2 regions of the Colwellia sp. M166 genome follow, and region 1 is predicted to be linked to the other one. Evidence: riboswitches for the same ligand, from Rfam matches in the RefSeq annotation. Region 1 holds a riboswitch; the other holds the start of a gene.
The links. A riboswitch is a leader RNA that binds a small molecule or an ion and turns the genes downstream of it on or off. The one in region 1 is predicted to bind lysine.
Positions count from the first base shown of each region.

Region 2: another riboswitch for lysine. It lies ahead of lysC (lysine-sensitive aspartokinase 3); the one in region 1 lies ahead of dapA (4-hydroxy-tetrahydrodipicolinate synthase).

Region 1 covers NZ_CP040755.1:2,867,906-2,876,279, forward strand. The annotation lists gene arcA (two-component system response regulator ArcA) at 1-366, opposite strand, end outside; gene FGD67_RS13035 (sensor histidine kinase) at 575-2,188, opposite strand; gene FGD67_RS13040 (methyltransferase) at 2,265-3,326, opposite strand; gene FGD67_RS13045 (DsbA family protein) at 3,504-4,796, shown strand; lysine riboswitch at 4,913-5,120, shown strand; gene dapA (4-hydroxy-tetrahydrodipicolinate synthase) at 5,200-6,204, shown strand; gene FGD67_RS13055 (2,3,4,5-tetrahydropyridine-2,6-dicarboxylate N-succinyltransferase) at 6,201-6,950, shown strand; gene FGD67_RS13060 (PLP-dependent decarboxylase) at 7,043-8,221, shown strand; gene FGD67_RS13065 (succinylglutamate desuccinylase/aspartoacylase family protein) at 8,252-8,374, shown strand, end outside.
Region 2 covers NZ_CP040755.1:453,212-461,585, reverse strand. The annotation lists gene queE (7-carboxy-7-deazaguanine synthase QueE) at 1-488, opposite strand, end outside; gene queC (7-cyano-7-deazaguanine synthase QueC) at 558-1,214, shown strand; gene lysC (lysine-sensitive aspartokinase 3) at 1,299-2,675, opposite strand; lysine riboswitch at 2,931-3,122, opposite strand; gene FGD67_RS02165 (ElyC/SanA/YdcF family protein) at 3,351-4,103, shown strand; gene FGD67_RS02160 (Nif3-like dinuclear metal center hexameric protein) at 4,129-4,887, opposite strand; gene FGD67_RS02155 (class I SAM-dependent methyltransferase) at 4,945-5,703, opposite strand; gene gloB (hydroxyacylglutathione hydrolase) at 5,764-6,573, shown strand; gene FGD67_RS02145 (LysM peptidoglycan-binding domain-containing protein) at 6,652-8,304, shown strand.

The DNA of each region.
Region 1 (8,374 bases):
CAATATGCGGTTTAAAATATTACGTGCGCGAATAGTTAATTCGCGCGGATTAAACGGTTTAGTAAGGTAGTCATCGGCACCAATCTCTAGTCCCAAAATTTTGTCAATATCGCTGTCTCGACCGGTAAGGAAAATTAATGCTAAATCATTGTTTTTGGTCAACTCACGGGCTAATAAGAGGCCATTTTTCCCCGGTAAGTTTATATCCATAATAACGAGATTTACTTGATTAGTTTGCAGTTGCTTCTCCATGCTGTCACCATCTATTGCTTCAGACACTTGATAGCCTTCAGCTTCAAATAGATTTCGCAGATTAAAGCGTGTCACGTCTTCGTCTTCTACGATTAGTATATGCGGTTTTTGCATGTTAATTGTCCAGTCCCGTAAAATTTAATTTATAAATGAATAAGTTAAGTGCTAATGTGCTGACCTTGGTTAGTATAGACTATTTCATTGCCTTTAAATATCGGCTAATAGTATAAAAATCATCATTAAAAAACAATCGTCAACAAAATTAATAAAAATACAATTTTATCGCCAATTTCATGATGGTGAGTCAACGCAGATCAAAGTTCTAGTTAATGGGAAAGTTAATTTCAATACTAACCCCTTTACCTAACTCACTATTTAAAACGATTGAGCCGCCAAGTGCTTGGGTAACTAAATTATAGACTAAATGTAAGCCCAAACCACTGCCGCCTTCTCCACGTTTTGTGGTAGTAAAAGGTTCAAAAACTTTATTTTTTATTGACTCATTAACGCCATGACCATCATCTTTAAAAAGAATATTAAGTTGATTACTGAGTGGCATGACCGTTATTGAGATTCGACCAGCCTCCCTCCCTTCAAAACCATGGATGATTGAATTCATCACCAAGTTAATTAAAATTTGATTGATAGGTCCTGGTTTGCTGACAATCGTTAAATTATCGGGGCAGTCAATATCAATAACATAAGGTAAGCAATGTAATTTTGGCCTGAGAGTGAGCAATACTTCACTGAGCAGTTCTTTAACTTTAAAAGTGCGTACTTCTTCGCTTGATTGATCCACCGCGACTTTTTTGAAGCTAGAAATAAGATCAGCTGCTCGATTTAAATTACGATAGATAATGGCAACATTTTCACTGCCTTCGTTAAGGAATTTCTTCAATTGACTAGATTTTAATGTTTTGTTTTCAAAATTAGTTTTAATATCTTCTAATCTATCAGCCAACAATGTCGAAGCGGTTACCCCTAGACCTATCGGTGTATTTACTTCATGGGCAACACCTGCGACCATATCTCCTAAAGAAGCCATTTTTTCACTTTCCACTAATTGGCCCTGAAATTGATGAAGCTTTTCTAAGGTAGAAAGTAAATCTTGGTTTGACTCTTTTAACGCGGCAGTACGTTTGTTAATTTTATCTTCTAGTTCGTGTGAATGCTCAATACTTTGCTGCTCAGCAGCGTCTAATTGTGCAATGTGTTTTTCCATACGGGTAAATAAAATATTAATGTTTTGGCTTAACATATCCGCTTCACGATAGGGCATTGCTTGGCATTGTTGTCGAAAGTTTTTTTGCCGAGAAGCAATTTGAATGGTGTTAATTAAGGTAAAAAATGGTGCACTAATATAACGTTCAAGCTGCAATGCGATGAAAGTGACAATAATAATAATGATAATAATGAGTACCGTACTCGTGATGAGTAACTTATCGGTGAGAAGAGTGATGTGTTCGGTACTACTTTGTAGATAAATAAAGCCAATGACGTTCTCATCAACTTTGATAGCCTGCATATACTCAACGTATTTCTCTCTAAATCTTGGCACTGATAAGTGAGCATAGTCGTTTGATTTCTCGGTGATAGCTGAGCGGCGTTGGTTACGTTTATAACTGTAAAAAAGTTCAGTATTTTCTGCTTGTTTGTTGAGTTGATAAATATGCAGGTAATTTAAATTAGGAATTTTCTCGGAAATAGATAAATTATCATTTAGCGCTTGTCGTTCTGAATTAACTAAATAATCTCGACTTTCATCAGCTACAACACTTGCCCAATATTTGATATGGCTTGATGCTAATATATTGTAACTATTAATATATTGTTTAGCTAAGATTGAAATGCTGACGATAGACAGTAGCGAAACAAAGCCGATGATTGAGATCAGAAAAATCCGACGAATAGACCAAATACGTTTGGTTGGTGGCATACAATACTAAACTCAATTAATTGTTGGAATTAAACTGATTGTAGAAAACCTTATTGCTTTCAACAATCATTTTGTTTTAGTTATTTTTTTCAATTTTGTTATTCAGCTCACACTGATAGATGGCGAAGCCTTTTTCGATAGCTAAAGTTTGTGTTTTACCTATCGCTTGTTCCATGATCGGTGCATATTTTAAAAAGCTGTTAGCAACAATGGTAACACATGAATTTTTATGTAAATTTTGTTTGATTTGAGCTAAAAAATGTTCTGTAGCGGCATAATGAGTTTTTACCCCTTGATGAAACGGTGGGTTAGAGATAACAAAGTTATAGCGCTCTTGTACATTTGATAAACTGTCTGAAGCGATGTACTCACCGGTTAACTGATTTAAGGTTAATGTCGTTTGTGCTGAGTGTAATGCCAAGGCACTGACATCAACTAAAGATAGCTTTGTTTCTGGGTAAACTGTCGCTATGTAAGCCGAAATAACACCGGCGCCACAGCCAAAATCTAAGACTTTTCCGCTCATATTTTTAGGTAAGTGAGCTAATAAAACTTCCGTGCCAGTATCTAAAGCGTTTTGACTAAATACGCCAGGTAATGCAGCAATCTTTAGTTGCTTTTCTTGAACTTTTATCGAGTAATATTTGTAAAATTGTTGTAAGTCAAAATGAGGAAGCGATGCTTTAAACTTCCCTACATACATTAAACAATGGCGAGCACTGTCAACCTTATGGCAAAACTCTAAGTATTCACTGCTTAATTTTTCAGCTGATTTTATACCGCCTTTATTTTCTCCAACTATGATAATAGTGGCATCCTTGGCCATTGACTGAGCAAGCATAGCTAAAGTGAAGCTGAACTCTGCTTTACTTTTGGGGAAATGAATAATCGCCATGTCATGTTGATTTTTTGCTTGATATTCAACACAAAAATGACTTTTTATGCGAGGGTTAACTATGCGCTTTGCTGCTTGATATTCCGCGTAATTACTATGGTAACTATCCAGTTGAGTTACATTATGTTGGACTAAATATTGTGCAATAAAACCGTCGTCGGCAATATTAACCAAAAGAGGTCGTGTTGCTGCAAAAGCCTCGAGATTACGGATCAATAATTGGTTAATATTGCTTATTGCCATGAAGGTACCTGTTGGATGTTAAATGTTACTAATTTACAGTTACTTGTTTGTATAAGTTTTATACAAATAAGCATCGCCGTTGAAATTAATATGTCATAATGTTGCGTATTCTACGCGAATTTGATTATCTCGCCATCATTAGTCCCTCTGGAGTTAGCTATTTTTAGTAAAACGTTATTGCGATTAAAAATAAAATGGCTACATAGTCAATTTAGGCAAGAGATATTAATCTTTCGTTATTTTATGCTTGGACGTTTTTTTGGTCAAAAAGCGCAAGCTGAAGTGTATTTGTCACTCAATGATCCACATAGCTTTATGTTGGTACAAATGCTATCTCGCTTATCAAAGCAGTATAGTCTCAATTTTAAAGTGCTTTTTATTTGGGGGGCGTTACCGGGGATTACCATTTCACCAAAACTCTATCGGCAATGGGCTATTAAAGATGCTAATTTAATTGCTGAACAGTATCAACTCGTTAACATTACTCATGAGCCTTCATTGCTAGTATTAACTACGGGCCAGCAAACATGGCAACTCCTGGTGAATAATATTGAAAATGCGGAACAAATTTTTATAAAAACCTGGGGTGATCAATACACTGAACATCTGCAGACCTCGACACCCCCTATAAATCATCAAGTTAAAAATCAAATACGCTTGCAAGAAAAAGGACATTATGCCCCAGCAAACATTTTTTTTGCTGGCCATTGGTTTGTGGGGGTTGATCGCTTATATCACTTTGAAAACCTGTTATTGAAGTTTGCTTTAATGGATCATACAACCGCTGCACTTGCGCCGACTATTAGGCTTGAAAAACCGACGCATGCTAATGATTGCTTAGCTAATAGCGCTAAGACTAAAGCCACACAGCTAGCTAGTATTCACTCAGAGCCTTTGGTGGTGTATTTATCCTTACGTAGTCCTTATTCTTATTTAGGTTTTGTGCAAGCGATTGCTTTAGCTGAGCGTAATCAACTTGAGCTTGTTATCAAGCCGGTATTGCCTCTATTGATGCGTGGTGCATCGATTCCTGTGGTTAAACAAAAATATATTTACTTAGATTCGATACGGGAGGCTAAAAAACTAGGCATTGAGTTTACCGGTTTTGTCGATCCTTTAGGTGATGGTGTCTTTAATGCTTACCGTTTCTTCGCTTGGGCTGAGCAACAAGGCAAAGCAACTGAGTATATGCTAGCGTGTTTTCGAGCAATTTATGTTGACGGTATTGAGTTAGCTGATGCTGTTAATGTTGATAAGATAATGAAAAATTTAGCTTTAAATGTCGATGATGCTCGTGCTTTTCAGCAAACGCATGATTGGCAGCAATGGGCTGATGTCAATCAAGTGGCGTTGAATAAGTTAAACCTTTGGGGTGTACCTTGTTTTACTTACGGTACATGCAGTTATTGGGGGCAAGATCGTATTCCATTATTGGAAAAAGAAATAAAATCATTACTATCAAATTGTTAGATTAAAATATCAATATACGTATAGACGTCTATTGACTGTGCTTAGATTTAAATGTTTTAATATTGTCGTCCCTTATTCCAGTGAGATTGATGGTAAAAAATTAATCAAACGATGAAAGGGCCAGAAGAGGAGCGTTAACCAGGTAGTTATTGTGAAGAGATCAAACTCTAATGAGCAATAATAAGGGGGTATAACGCCGAGGTAGTGGTATTTTTGATGGTACCAATATCGGTTGTTAAAGCTTGATTGTTAACTAAGAAACAATGGAGTATTAGGTTGAATCCTTGCAACTGTCACCTTACTAGGTGGAGAGCTTCTGGCCTTTGTAAAGGCCAAATTTCGTTCTTGAAATTTAGCCTGTGCAAGCGCCTAAAAGTTCTCCGAACACAAGAGTTCGAGAGCAATGAATCAAAAAGAATCTTTAGAATATAATTCCCTTACAGAGCAACCTTTGGTCTGGACTGCTTTGATCACGCCATTATTTGCTGATGGTGCAATTGATTATGCCAGTTTAAAACACTTAGCGTTACAGCAAAATAAGGCAAAAAATGGCATTTTGTTATTGGGTAGCACGGGAGAAGGTATAGCGTTATCCGCTGAAGAGCGTTTAACAATTGTTGAATATGTTAGCGCCATGTCATTAGACGTGCCATTGATGGTTGCGGTAGGAGGCTATAACCTCAATGAACAGAGTGCTTGGATAGAACAATGTAACCAATTACCGATCAGTGCTTATTTACTGACTAGCCCTATTTACGCCAAGCCAGGTCCGAAGGGGCAAGCTGCATGGTTTAAGGCGTTACTTGATAGCGCTAAACTGCCTTGTATGTTGTATAACGTGCCGTCAAGAACGGGCGGCGAGATTGCCCTTAGTGCTTTGCAGCAAGTGCAAAGTCATGAAAATTGCTGGGCATTAAAAGAAGCCAGTGGTGATCTCAATAAACTGTTAGCGTACCGTCAACATTGCCCTAATGTTGAGCTATATAGTGGCGAAGATGCCATGATGCCGTATCTCGCGGCGGCAGATGTTAAAGGCTTAGTGTCGGTTTGTGCCAACGTTTGGCCTGAAGCAACCCGTAGATATGTCGAGTTAGCTTTAGCTAAAAATCATGCCGGTCTCTTTCCGCTCTGGCATCAAGCAATCTCGGCATTATTTCAAGTGACGAGTCCAATTGCAGTAAAAGTTTTACTCGCTGAATTGAACGTTATTAGCTCAGCGACGCTACGTTTGCCACTTTGCCAAGACGAGCTTGCAGAAGATCATGGCTTACAAGCTATTGACCAAAGAATTCAACAATGGCTGCTTAGCCAGACTATAAATACTGTATCCCAGATGGATCGCTCTGATAGCGATACTGCGTTACATTCCCCTTTAGAAGAAACTAACTTACGAGAACTAACTTCATGACTTGGCAGCAAACATTAACAGATTTAGAAACCGGTAAAACTCGAGCAGCAGTACAAGATAGCAATGGCCACTGGCAAGTTAACACTGAAGTTAAACACGCTATTTTAGCGGCATTTAAAGCTGGAGAAAATATTGAGTTTGAAGGCGCTTATCGTGGTTTTGTTGATAAACATAATTTACCTGCGCGTGAATTTACCGTTAGTGATCAGGTAAGAATGGTGCCGGGTGGCTCATCGGTTCGTCGTGGTGCTTATGTCGCACCAGGTGTGATTATTATGCCACCCGCTTATATTAATGTTGGTGCATTTGTTGACAGCGGTACTATGGTTGATAGTCATGCATTGATAGGTTCGTGTGCACAAATTGGTAAGAATGTGCATGTTTCTGCGGCGGTACAAATTGGTGGTGTGCTTGAGCCTATCGGTGCAAGCCCAGTGATTATTGAAGATAATGCTTTTTTGAGCGCTGGGGTGATTATTGTGGAAGGGATTGTGGTGAAAAAAGGTGCGGTTCTAGCACCGGGGGTTTCTTTATCAGCATCAGTACCTGTATATGATTGCGTTAATAACTTAATGTTAGCCAAAGGTGCTGATATTCCTGAAAATGCCGTGGTTGTGCCCGGTACACGCCCTGTTGCCGGTGCTTGGGCTGAGCAACACGGGCTTAATATGGCTTGTGCGTTAATTGTTAAATACCGTGATGAAAAAAGTAATGCCGCCTTAGAGCTTGAATCAGTACTGCGTTAGGAATAAGAATGACTGAAATGTTAAATGATAAGGCTAGGCCTAGTTGGCTTAGCGCTAGCTTAATGGCATCACTGAATAAGCACCGTGATTTAATGCCGCCTAGCGATGATATAGCAGAAGATGAAGCGGGTTTTTTTCTTTATGATTTAGATTCTCTTAAGCAACATTTATCGCTGCTCATGCAACAAGATGTTATTAAGCTTTGGTTTGCTGTTAAGGCAAACCCTTTGTCGCGAGTAATACAAACCTTAGCGCAGCAAGGCTTTAATTTTGATGTTGCTAGCCAAGGCGAATTGAGCCAAGTATTAGCGCAAGATATTGCTGCAGATCGCATCTTAAATACAGGCCCAGCAAAGTCAAAATCTCAGATGAAAGCTTTTTTACGCCAAGGTGTACGCACTTTCGTGGTTGAAAGTTTAAACCAACTACAATGGCTAAACCAAGCAGCTAATGAACTCTCTTGTCGACCACAAGTGCTATTAAGAGTGCAATTGCAATGGCAAGAGGGTGAAAAAAACCCCTTAGGTGGTAATGAAGTTACGGCTTTTGGCTTATCTTGTGATGAATGGCAAACAATCAAGGTAGCTGATTTTTCAGCATTGAATATCAATGGTTTACATATTTTTCAATGGGGAAATATGCTCAGCAATGCACGTATGTTTGAGTTGTGGTCGCAAATGGTTACGCCACTATTAACCTTAGCTGAAAATTTGGGCATGAACTTAGAAGTATTAGATTTAGGCGGGGGCTTAGGTGTTGACTATTTACAAACAGAGCAAGGTTTGAGTTGGCCGACAATTATTAATGACTTAGCAATAATAAAAGCGCGTGCTGGTGTCAGTGAACTTTGGTTAGAGTTAGGTCGTTATGCCGTTGCTGAAATGGGCTATTACCTAACTTCTGTGGTCGATCGTAAGCAGAATTTTCAGCAACAACAATTAGTACTAGCAGGGGGGATTAATCATTTATTACGCCCTGCGATTACGGAACAGCCATTTCCAGTTGCTATGCTCAGAGAGTCTACAGCAAGCCCGCGTTATTTTGATTTGCATGGTCCACTTTGTACCAGTTTAGATAAATTGGGCACACTAGCAATAGCTGATGATGTCGGTGTTGGTGATCAGCTAGTCTTTGGTTTGGCTGGCGCCTATGGTTTTACTGAAAGTATGCCGTTCTTTCTTTGCCATCAAGTGGCTGCCGAATACGTTTTACAGCGCGGAAAAATTGAGCAGGTGCGGACAGCAGAGCCAGCGTCATGGTATTTACGCTGATCGGGCTGAACAGCTAGAATAAGGTTATTTATGAATGTAATTAGTAAAGAAGTTATGCACGTCGGTGAAATGGCCAGTGGCGCGGCGCTAACGGTGCCGGTTTATCGGATCAAGGGTAAAGAGCAGGGGCCAGATGTTTATATTCAAGCCAAT
Region 2 (8,374 bases), 2.4 Mb from region 1:
GGGTGTTTGATTTCATTTGCGCGTTGCATCGCACTGGCTAAAATTTCATAACCACCACGCATATTCACTTTCGGTGACACCGTAACCCAACATTGTCTTGATACTCTAATTTCAAAAGTGCCGGAGGTTTCAACTTGGCAACTGTAACCTTGGGCTTCAAAATATAAACACAATTCGGTTAAATCCACCATACAAGGTTCGCCACCAGTAATGACAATATGTTTCGCTTTAAAACCTTGCTGAGCAAAGATTGTGGCAATATCATCAAGTGATAAGTTCGACCATTGCTCGGTTTCTTGCGATTTACTTAATAGTTGCTTACTACTAATTTCTAATTCAGGATGAATATCCCAAGTATGTTTAGTATCGCACCATGAGCAACCGACAGGGCAGCCTTGTAAACGGAGAAAGATTGACGGTTGGCCAGTAAAAGAGCCCTCGCCTTGCAGAGTTTCAAACAGTTCATTTATTTTATAACGTGTGGTCATTACTTTAATGCTTAGATAATTTCGAGTAGAATGCGCAAGTTTTCATTATACCTCAAGAGACCTGTAAATATGAGTAATAAAGTCGTAGTAATTTTTTCCGGTGGCATGGATTCATTCACGGTACTTAACCGCGCATTAAAAGACGGAAAAGAAGTCTATGCTTTAACCTTTGATTATGGCCAAAAGCACGTGAAAGAAATTGCCTGTGCAAGTAAAGTATGCGAACAGTTAGGTGTTGCTCATAAAGTTATTGATATTTCGGCAATTAACCAGTTATTAGCCGGTTCATCTTTAACCGATGATATCGACATTCCTGAGGGGCATTACGAAGCCGAAAGTATGAAATCAACGGTAGTGCCTAATCGTAATATGATTTTATTGTCATTAGCGGTGGGTTATGCCGTGTCGGTAAAAGCGTCACAAGTTTATTATGGCGCTCATTCGGGCGATCATGCTATTTATCCCGATTGTCGACCTGAGTTCGTGATGAAAATGAACGATGTTTGTCAAATTGCCAACTATGAAGCCGTTGAGATTTTCAGCCCATATTTAACCGATACTAAATCTGACATATTAACTGATGGCTTAAAAATGGGCCTGAGTTATGAAAATACTTGGACTTGTTACAATGGTCGAGAAAAGGCCTGTGGAAGATGTGGTGCCTGCCAAGAGCGTTTAGAAGCCTTTGCTGATAACAAAACTACCGATCCTTTAGCTTACGAATAAAGCTAATCACACAATAAAATAACTAGTGAAAAGGCCATCAATATGGCCCTTTTTGCTTTCATTATTTATCTCATAGCCTAGCAGTTATTGCATAAATAGTGTCTCGTGCAAGCGCTCAACAACCTGATTCGCATCAGCCTCTGGTACCAGAAAACACAGGTTATGGTTACTCGCGCCATGACAGATCATACGGATATTAAAGTCATTCACCTTGTCGAAAATACTGCTACCCACACCTTTCGTACCGTGAATTTTATTCCCGATCACCGCAATTAGACTTAAGCCATGTTCGACACTGACTTCACAAAGTTGTTCTAACTCTTCCACAACCGCTTGAGTTAATAAGGCTTGCGTTGAACCGTGTGGATTATCAAAAGTTAGCGCGACACTGATCTCACTAGTGGTAATTAAATCAACACTGAGTTGATGTTTTGCCAAGACAGTAAATACTTTCGCTAAAAAACCACTGGCATGTAGCATTTGTGGACTTTTTACCGTCACTAGCGTCTGCTCACGCCGCAGGGCAATTGAACGATATGTTGGACTAGACTCTACATGACGTTGAATGCGTGTACCACCGGCTTCTGGCTCTTTACTTGAACCAACGAATACCGGAATATCTTGGCGCATAGCAGGAATAAGCGTAGCAGGATGGAGGATTTTAGCGCCAAATGTTGCCATTTCAGCGGCTTCACCAAAGCTTATTTCGTTAATTGAGCGTGCTTGTTCAGTAATACGCGGATCAGTGGTAAAAATACCGACTACATCAGTCCAAATACTTAAGTTGCTGGCTTGCAATGCTTCAGCTAAAAGTGCTGCACTATAATCAGAGCCACCTCGACCTAGCGTGGTGGTGTTGCCCTGTTGATCACTACCAATAAAACCTTGAGTAACGATAATTTGGTCTGCTAATTGTGGTAAAAGCAACGCCTGAGCATTGCTCGCTAGTTGTGTTAAATCAACTTGTGCTTTGCCATAAAGATCATCAGTTTTCATCACTTGACGAACATCAAAATAATGACCATTAACACCAACGGTTTGTAATACTTGTGCAAAGATGCGCGAACTTAATTGTTCGCCAAAACTTAGAATTTGATCACTATTTTGCAAGCTAAAGGCTGTTGCTTGTTTTTCTGCGCAAATTGTTAAAGCCTTTAAAAGTTCGGCAATTTCTAGATCTAAATTTGCTTGGCAAGTTAAATGCTGTGTGATAGCAAACTGAATGTTACCAATAGCGCTAATGATTTCTTCCCGTTCAGTTTCGGCTACATTTTCTTGGCTCAATCGTACTAATTTATTGGTTACACCGGCACTTGCTGAAACAACAACGACACGATTACAGGCATCGTTTTTAATAATATGCGCGCAACGCATCATGGCTTGGTAGTCAGCGACACTGGTGCCACCAAATTTTGCAACGGTTATTTCACCAGTCCTTGCTTTACTAACGACTACTGACATGCAAGTTCTCCATGCGATTGAACATTTGAATAACAGAAATTAGCCAAAAGTATGTGGCTAGATAGATATATCACTAAAGACCGACTAATACGGCTTGTAAGATGAGATGTTAACATAAAAATTCTCCCTAATAGCGAGCTAATACTTGATAGTTGTAAAATAAATCAAATATAAAAAGCTAATAATAAACAGGAAGAGCATGACTGAGTGTAGAGCGAATAAGGTTAAAAAAACCGGAAATTCAGGCGGTACTATTCAGCCAGAAGCTCTCCACCCAAACCTAGAAAAACACTTGTGTTTCTAGCGGTGACAGCCCTAAGGATTCAGCCTTAGTGACCGAATGCGATATGCCCCATATCAACATTCTCGGCAATTGTCCCCCTCAATAACAGTCCAAGGATGGGGTCCTCATGTTACTTACCTGGCAATTGCACCTCTTCTGGTGTGAAAGTTAGTATAATTACTCATAAACATTAGATTTATAATGTTATTATAAAATAGTCGAGTAAAAATTCTAATTTTCAACTCAGCTATTAAACCCTATCTAAATTAAAATATCAACAGACTTTTAGACGTCCAAAGATTAAGTTAATTAGCTGCTGATACCGCCTCACATAATTGCTATGCTTGAACAGAAAACAACTTAAAATCAATTATTGCTTTGGAATGAATAACATGGATTTATTTTTACTGAAAAAGATTATCAGTTTTATGCTGATGCCATTGAGCATTATTTTATTACTTTTATTTATCGCTATAGTTTTTTATCGTCTGAAACCTAAACTCAGTTTTTGGTCATTATTGCTCGCCACCACACTACTATTTTTCAGTAGTTTTCCACCGTTGTCAGACACCTTAATGACACCATTAGAAGATAACTACCCTGCTTTTACTAAAAGCGTAAAGCCGGTTGATTATATTATTATTTTAGGCGGAGCTCATAGCTCTGCAGAAGGTTTACCTGCAACAAGTCAATTAAAGTCTAGTTCGCTTGAAAGATTAGTTGAGGCGGTGCGTATTTATCACTTACACCCTGAGGCACAAATAATAACCTCAGGTTATGCTAGCGATGATGAGAGTTCAAATGCAGAAAAAGTTAAACAAGCTGCCATTATATTAGGTATACCTAAACATAAAATACTGACAGAAAATTTTCCACAAGATACCGAAGAGGAAGCGCAACTTATCGCACCAAGAGTATTAAATAGAAATGTTGTGCTAGTCACTAGTGCCAGTCATTTACCTCGCGCTATGGCGTATTTCAAAAAGTATGGCGTTAACGCAATACCAGCTCCTGCAAGCCCTTCGGTGAAAAACAACGGGCAAGTAGCTTGGCCATATTACCTGCCTCATGTGAAAACACTACAACAAACCACTGGCGCTTGGTATGAAACACTAGGCCGGATCGTGCAATGGTTTAAAAGCTAACCGATATTAAATAACCGATAGCTATCTATGCGGGATTATCAATATCGATAAATTTAGCATCTACTGGCAGATGTTGATTAAAGTAATCTGCCAGTGCTTTTGCCCCGTAACGCTCGGTGGCATGATGACCCGCACAATAAAAATGAATGTCCATTTCGCGGGCAATATGCGTTGTTTGTTCAGACACTTCGCCACTTATAAAGGCATCTATGCCCTGTTCAGCAGCTAATTCAATATAGTTTTGACCACCGCCACTACACCAAGCAACCGTTTTAATTATTTTGTTTGATGGCGGTGCAATGTGCAGACAAGTACGATTAAGCTTGGTGTTAATCCGTTGCTCCAATGCTTGGGCGCTTAGCGCTTGTGAAAACTCTCCGCGCACAGCTACACTGAAGTCGTTACCTGCTTCTAGTGGTTTAACGTTTTCGATAGCAAACAATTTAGCTAATTGTGCGTTGTTACCTAGCGTTGGATGAATATCTAACGGCAAGTGATAGGCAAATAAATTAATATCATGATCTAACAAGGCCTTAATACGCTTATGTTTCATGCCTCGAATGACATAACTTTCATTCTTCCAAAAAAAGCCATGATGTACGACTAACGCATCAGCTTCTTCCACAATCGCTTGTTCAATTAACGCTTGGGTTGCGGTTACACCGGTAATAACTTTGGTTATTTTTTCACGGCCTTGGATCTGTAAGCCATTTGGACAGAAATCTTTGATCTGTTCAGGCTTTAATAAAGTGTTTAAATATTTTTCGAATTCATGAAGATGCATGGCTTAATTTTGACCTTAAATGACACGTTATTATTGAGTAATGCGTAAATATGCTCATTACTTAGTTAATTTGTTTATTTTTCTTGATGAGTTCATCGTTGGTACTTTTACCGGCTCAAAGCGCGGCCTTAGCTGCCATTTCGCTTTAATAGGCGTTAAAGGTAATACCCGCTTTTTCGCAACAATGACATAAACAGAGCCTAAGCTTGGGAAATAACGGTCAGCTAACTTACGCCAATGTTCACTGATAAGCCCAGAGCTGGTTTGTCCGGATAACGATGAGTGTAAGAATCGTCGATCGAGTTGGATTTCAAAGCCCATTAAATGTAGCCAATCTTTCACTCGCATCGGCGAGAAAAACCTTTCATTCCAAGGGCTTTGTTTACGTCGATAAGGCACAAACTTATTTAGCCCAACGAGACTAAAAGGGTTGAAGCCGGTGATCACTAAATAACCATTTGGGATCAATACTCGATTAGCTTCACGCACAACATGATGTGGATCTAATGAAAACTCTAACGCATGTGCCAGTAAACACACATCAACGCTATGCTCTTGTAGTGGTAAGTCATCTATCTCTGCAACAATATCACTGTTTTCATGCTGACTCGTTAACGTTAACTGGTGCTTGATCAGACTTTTCTCACTATCAATACCACCACTTAAGGCGCCAATTTTTAGCATATGATAGCCAAAAAATTTCGGCCACCAAGGCGCTAAGGTTTGATTTATATTAGCAACAATCAATTCACCATTAGGCAAATGTTGCCATGATATAGGATGATAGGGATGCCTAAACGCAAGTGCTGGCTTCATTATATTAAACGTAAGAAAAAATGAGTATAATCATAACTTCAGTATACTCAGGAGCCGCACATGCTGCAAAGTCAAAGCACCACTAATATGAAAGTTTCTATGATAAAGGCCTTTTCAGATAATTATATTTGGGCCATTTCATCAAATTTAGCTAACAGTATGGCCTTAGTGGATCCCGGCGATGCTGATGCTTGCATCGAGTTTATTGAGCAACAACAGCTGCAATTATCGACTATTTTAATCACCCATCATCATGCTGATCACGTTGGCGGCATTAATAAATTAGTCGCTTATTGCCAGAGTAAGCAATGGCCATTAACCATTTATGGCCCTGAAAGTGAAAATATCCCACATTGTGATATTGCGCTCAATGAAAGTCATACCGTGAAATTAGCTGATTTAGACTTTGAATTTGAGGTAATTGATCTTCCAGGGCACACCAGTGGTCATATTGCTTATTTATCACAGGATAATTTATTTTGCGGCGACACTTTGTTTTCTGGCGGTTGTGGTCGACTGTTCGAAGGCACCCCGAACCAAATGCTAAGCTCTTTGGAAAAGCTCAGCGCGCTACCTGAACGTACACACGTTTATTGCGCACATGAATACACTCTAGCCAACTTAAACTTTGCCCTCACCGTCGAGCCTTGTAATAGTGAATTAGTGCATTATTACAACCAAGTGCTGCAAAAACGTGAGCAAGACATTGCCACTATTCCAAGCTCTATTATGCTGGAAAAGAAAATCAATCCATTTTTACGCTGCGATAAAGACAGTTTAATGACCAGCGCCAGTGAATTTAGTGGTGATGAGGTTAATGATAAATTAAAAACCTTTAGCATTATTCGTGCTTGGAAAGATAATTTCTGATGCTTTTTATCGTGCAATTCTTGAATAAGCACACTAAATAAGTGACACTGACGGCAAGTAAATTTAAAAAGACACTGCATGAAGTACCTAACATTATCTATCGCAACCGTTCTACTATTGTCCGGTTGCCAATCAATTTTAAATCAAACTGACTCGAATAACCTTGAAACTAATGCAGAAAATCAAGCACTAGTGGATGTAGCCTCAGCAGCAGAAATCAATCAGGCCTTACTGATGGATGAAGCCATAGATGTTATTCACCCGATTGCTGATGGCAATATTGACCTAGGCAATGATGTTCAAGAAGACTATTTGTCTAATGATGTTTGGCAACGTATTAGAAGTAAACTTGAGTTCAGCATACCTGAAAACCCACGTGTTGCTAGTCAACGAGCCTGGTTTATAAAGCATCCCAGTTATTTAAATCGTGTCGCAAAACGTGCAGAGCCTTTTTTATATTATATAGTAGAAGCATTAGAAGCTAACGATATCCCTGTCGAAATTGCCTTACTGCCTATTGTTGAAAGTGCTTTTGATCCCTTCGCCTACTCGCATGGTCGTGCATCAGGTATGTGGCAGTTTGTACCAGACACAGGCAAACGTTTTGGTATGAAACAGAATTGGTGGTATGACGGACGACGCGATGTTGTTGCCTCAACTCAAGGTGCGATTAAGTATCTAAAGTATTTACATAAATTTTTTGACGGTGATTGGATGCTCGCCCTTGCAGCCTATAATTCTGGTGAAGGCCGTGTACAACGTGCAGTTAGAAGTAACAAAAAGAAAAATCGCCCTACTGACTTTTGGTCTTTAGACTTACCAAAAGAAACCCGTGCCTATGTGCCTAAATTATTAGCCCTAGCCGATATCGTCAAGCGTAGTGATGAATTTAAAATAAAACTGCATAAAATTGATAATAACGCAGTGCTCAGTCAAGTAGATATTGGCTCACAACTGGATTTAGCAAAAGCAGCACAATTAGCACAATTATCATTAACCGAATTGCAACGTCTTAATCCCGGCTTTAATCGTTGGGCGACAGATCCTGACGGGCCACATTACTTACTACTACCAAATCATAAAGTGGCAGCATTTCAACAAGGCTTAGCAAAACTTGCGAAAAAAGACCGTTTAGCTTGGCAACGTTACAAAATAAAAAATGGTGATAGTTTAGGCAAAATAGCACAAAAATTTAATACCGAGATTGCCTTAATAAAACAAGTTAACAATGTTAAAGGTAATCAAATTAGAGCAGGAAAATTTTTATTAATTCCTGTAGCAACAGCTTCTTTAGATAGTTATTTGTTATCACAAGACCAACGTTTAGCAAAAACACAAAATAAAGTACTTGCTGGTGAAAAACGTATTCATATTGTTAAATCCGGCGATACACTGTGGGACATTAGCCGTGCCTATAAGGTTTCAACGCGTAGCATAGCAAAGTGGAATGGTATGGCGCCAAGAGATACCATTAAGCCAGGACAAAAACTGGTTATTTGGCAAAAAGCAAGCGTGAAAAAGTTAGCTTCAAACAGTCAAAGGCCCAGCGAGCAAGCGATAATGCGTAACATTAATTATCGGGTTCGCAAAGGCGACTCTTTTGCCCGTATCGCCGATAAGTTTAATGTTTCCATTACTGATATTGAGCGCTGGAATAGTCTGAATCGTAAGAAGTATTTACAACCGGGACAAATGTTAAAGCTATCGGTAGATGTTACTAATAACATTTAACGCACTAATTATATATTTAATGCTTACCAAATCTTTGTACATTGAGTAATCATTACAAAATTAGAAATGA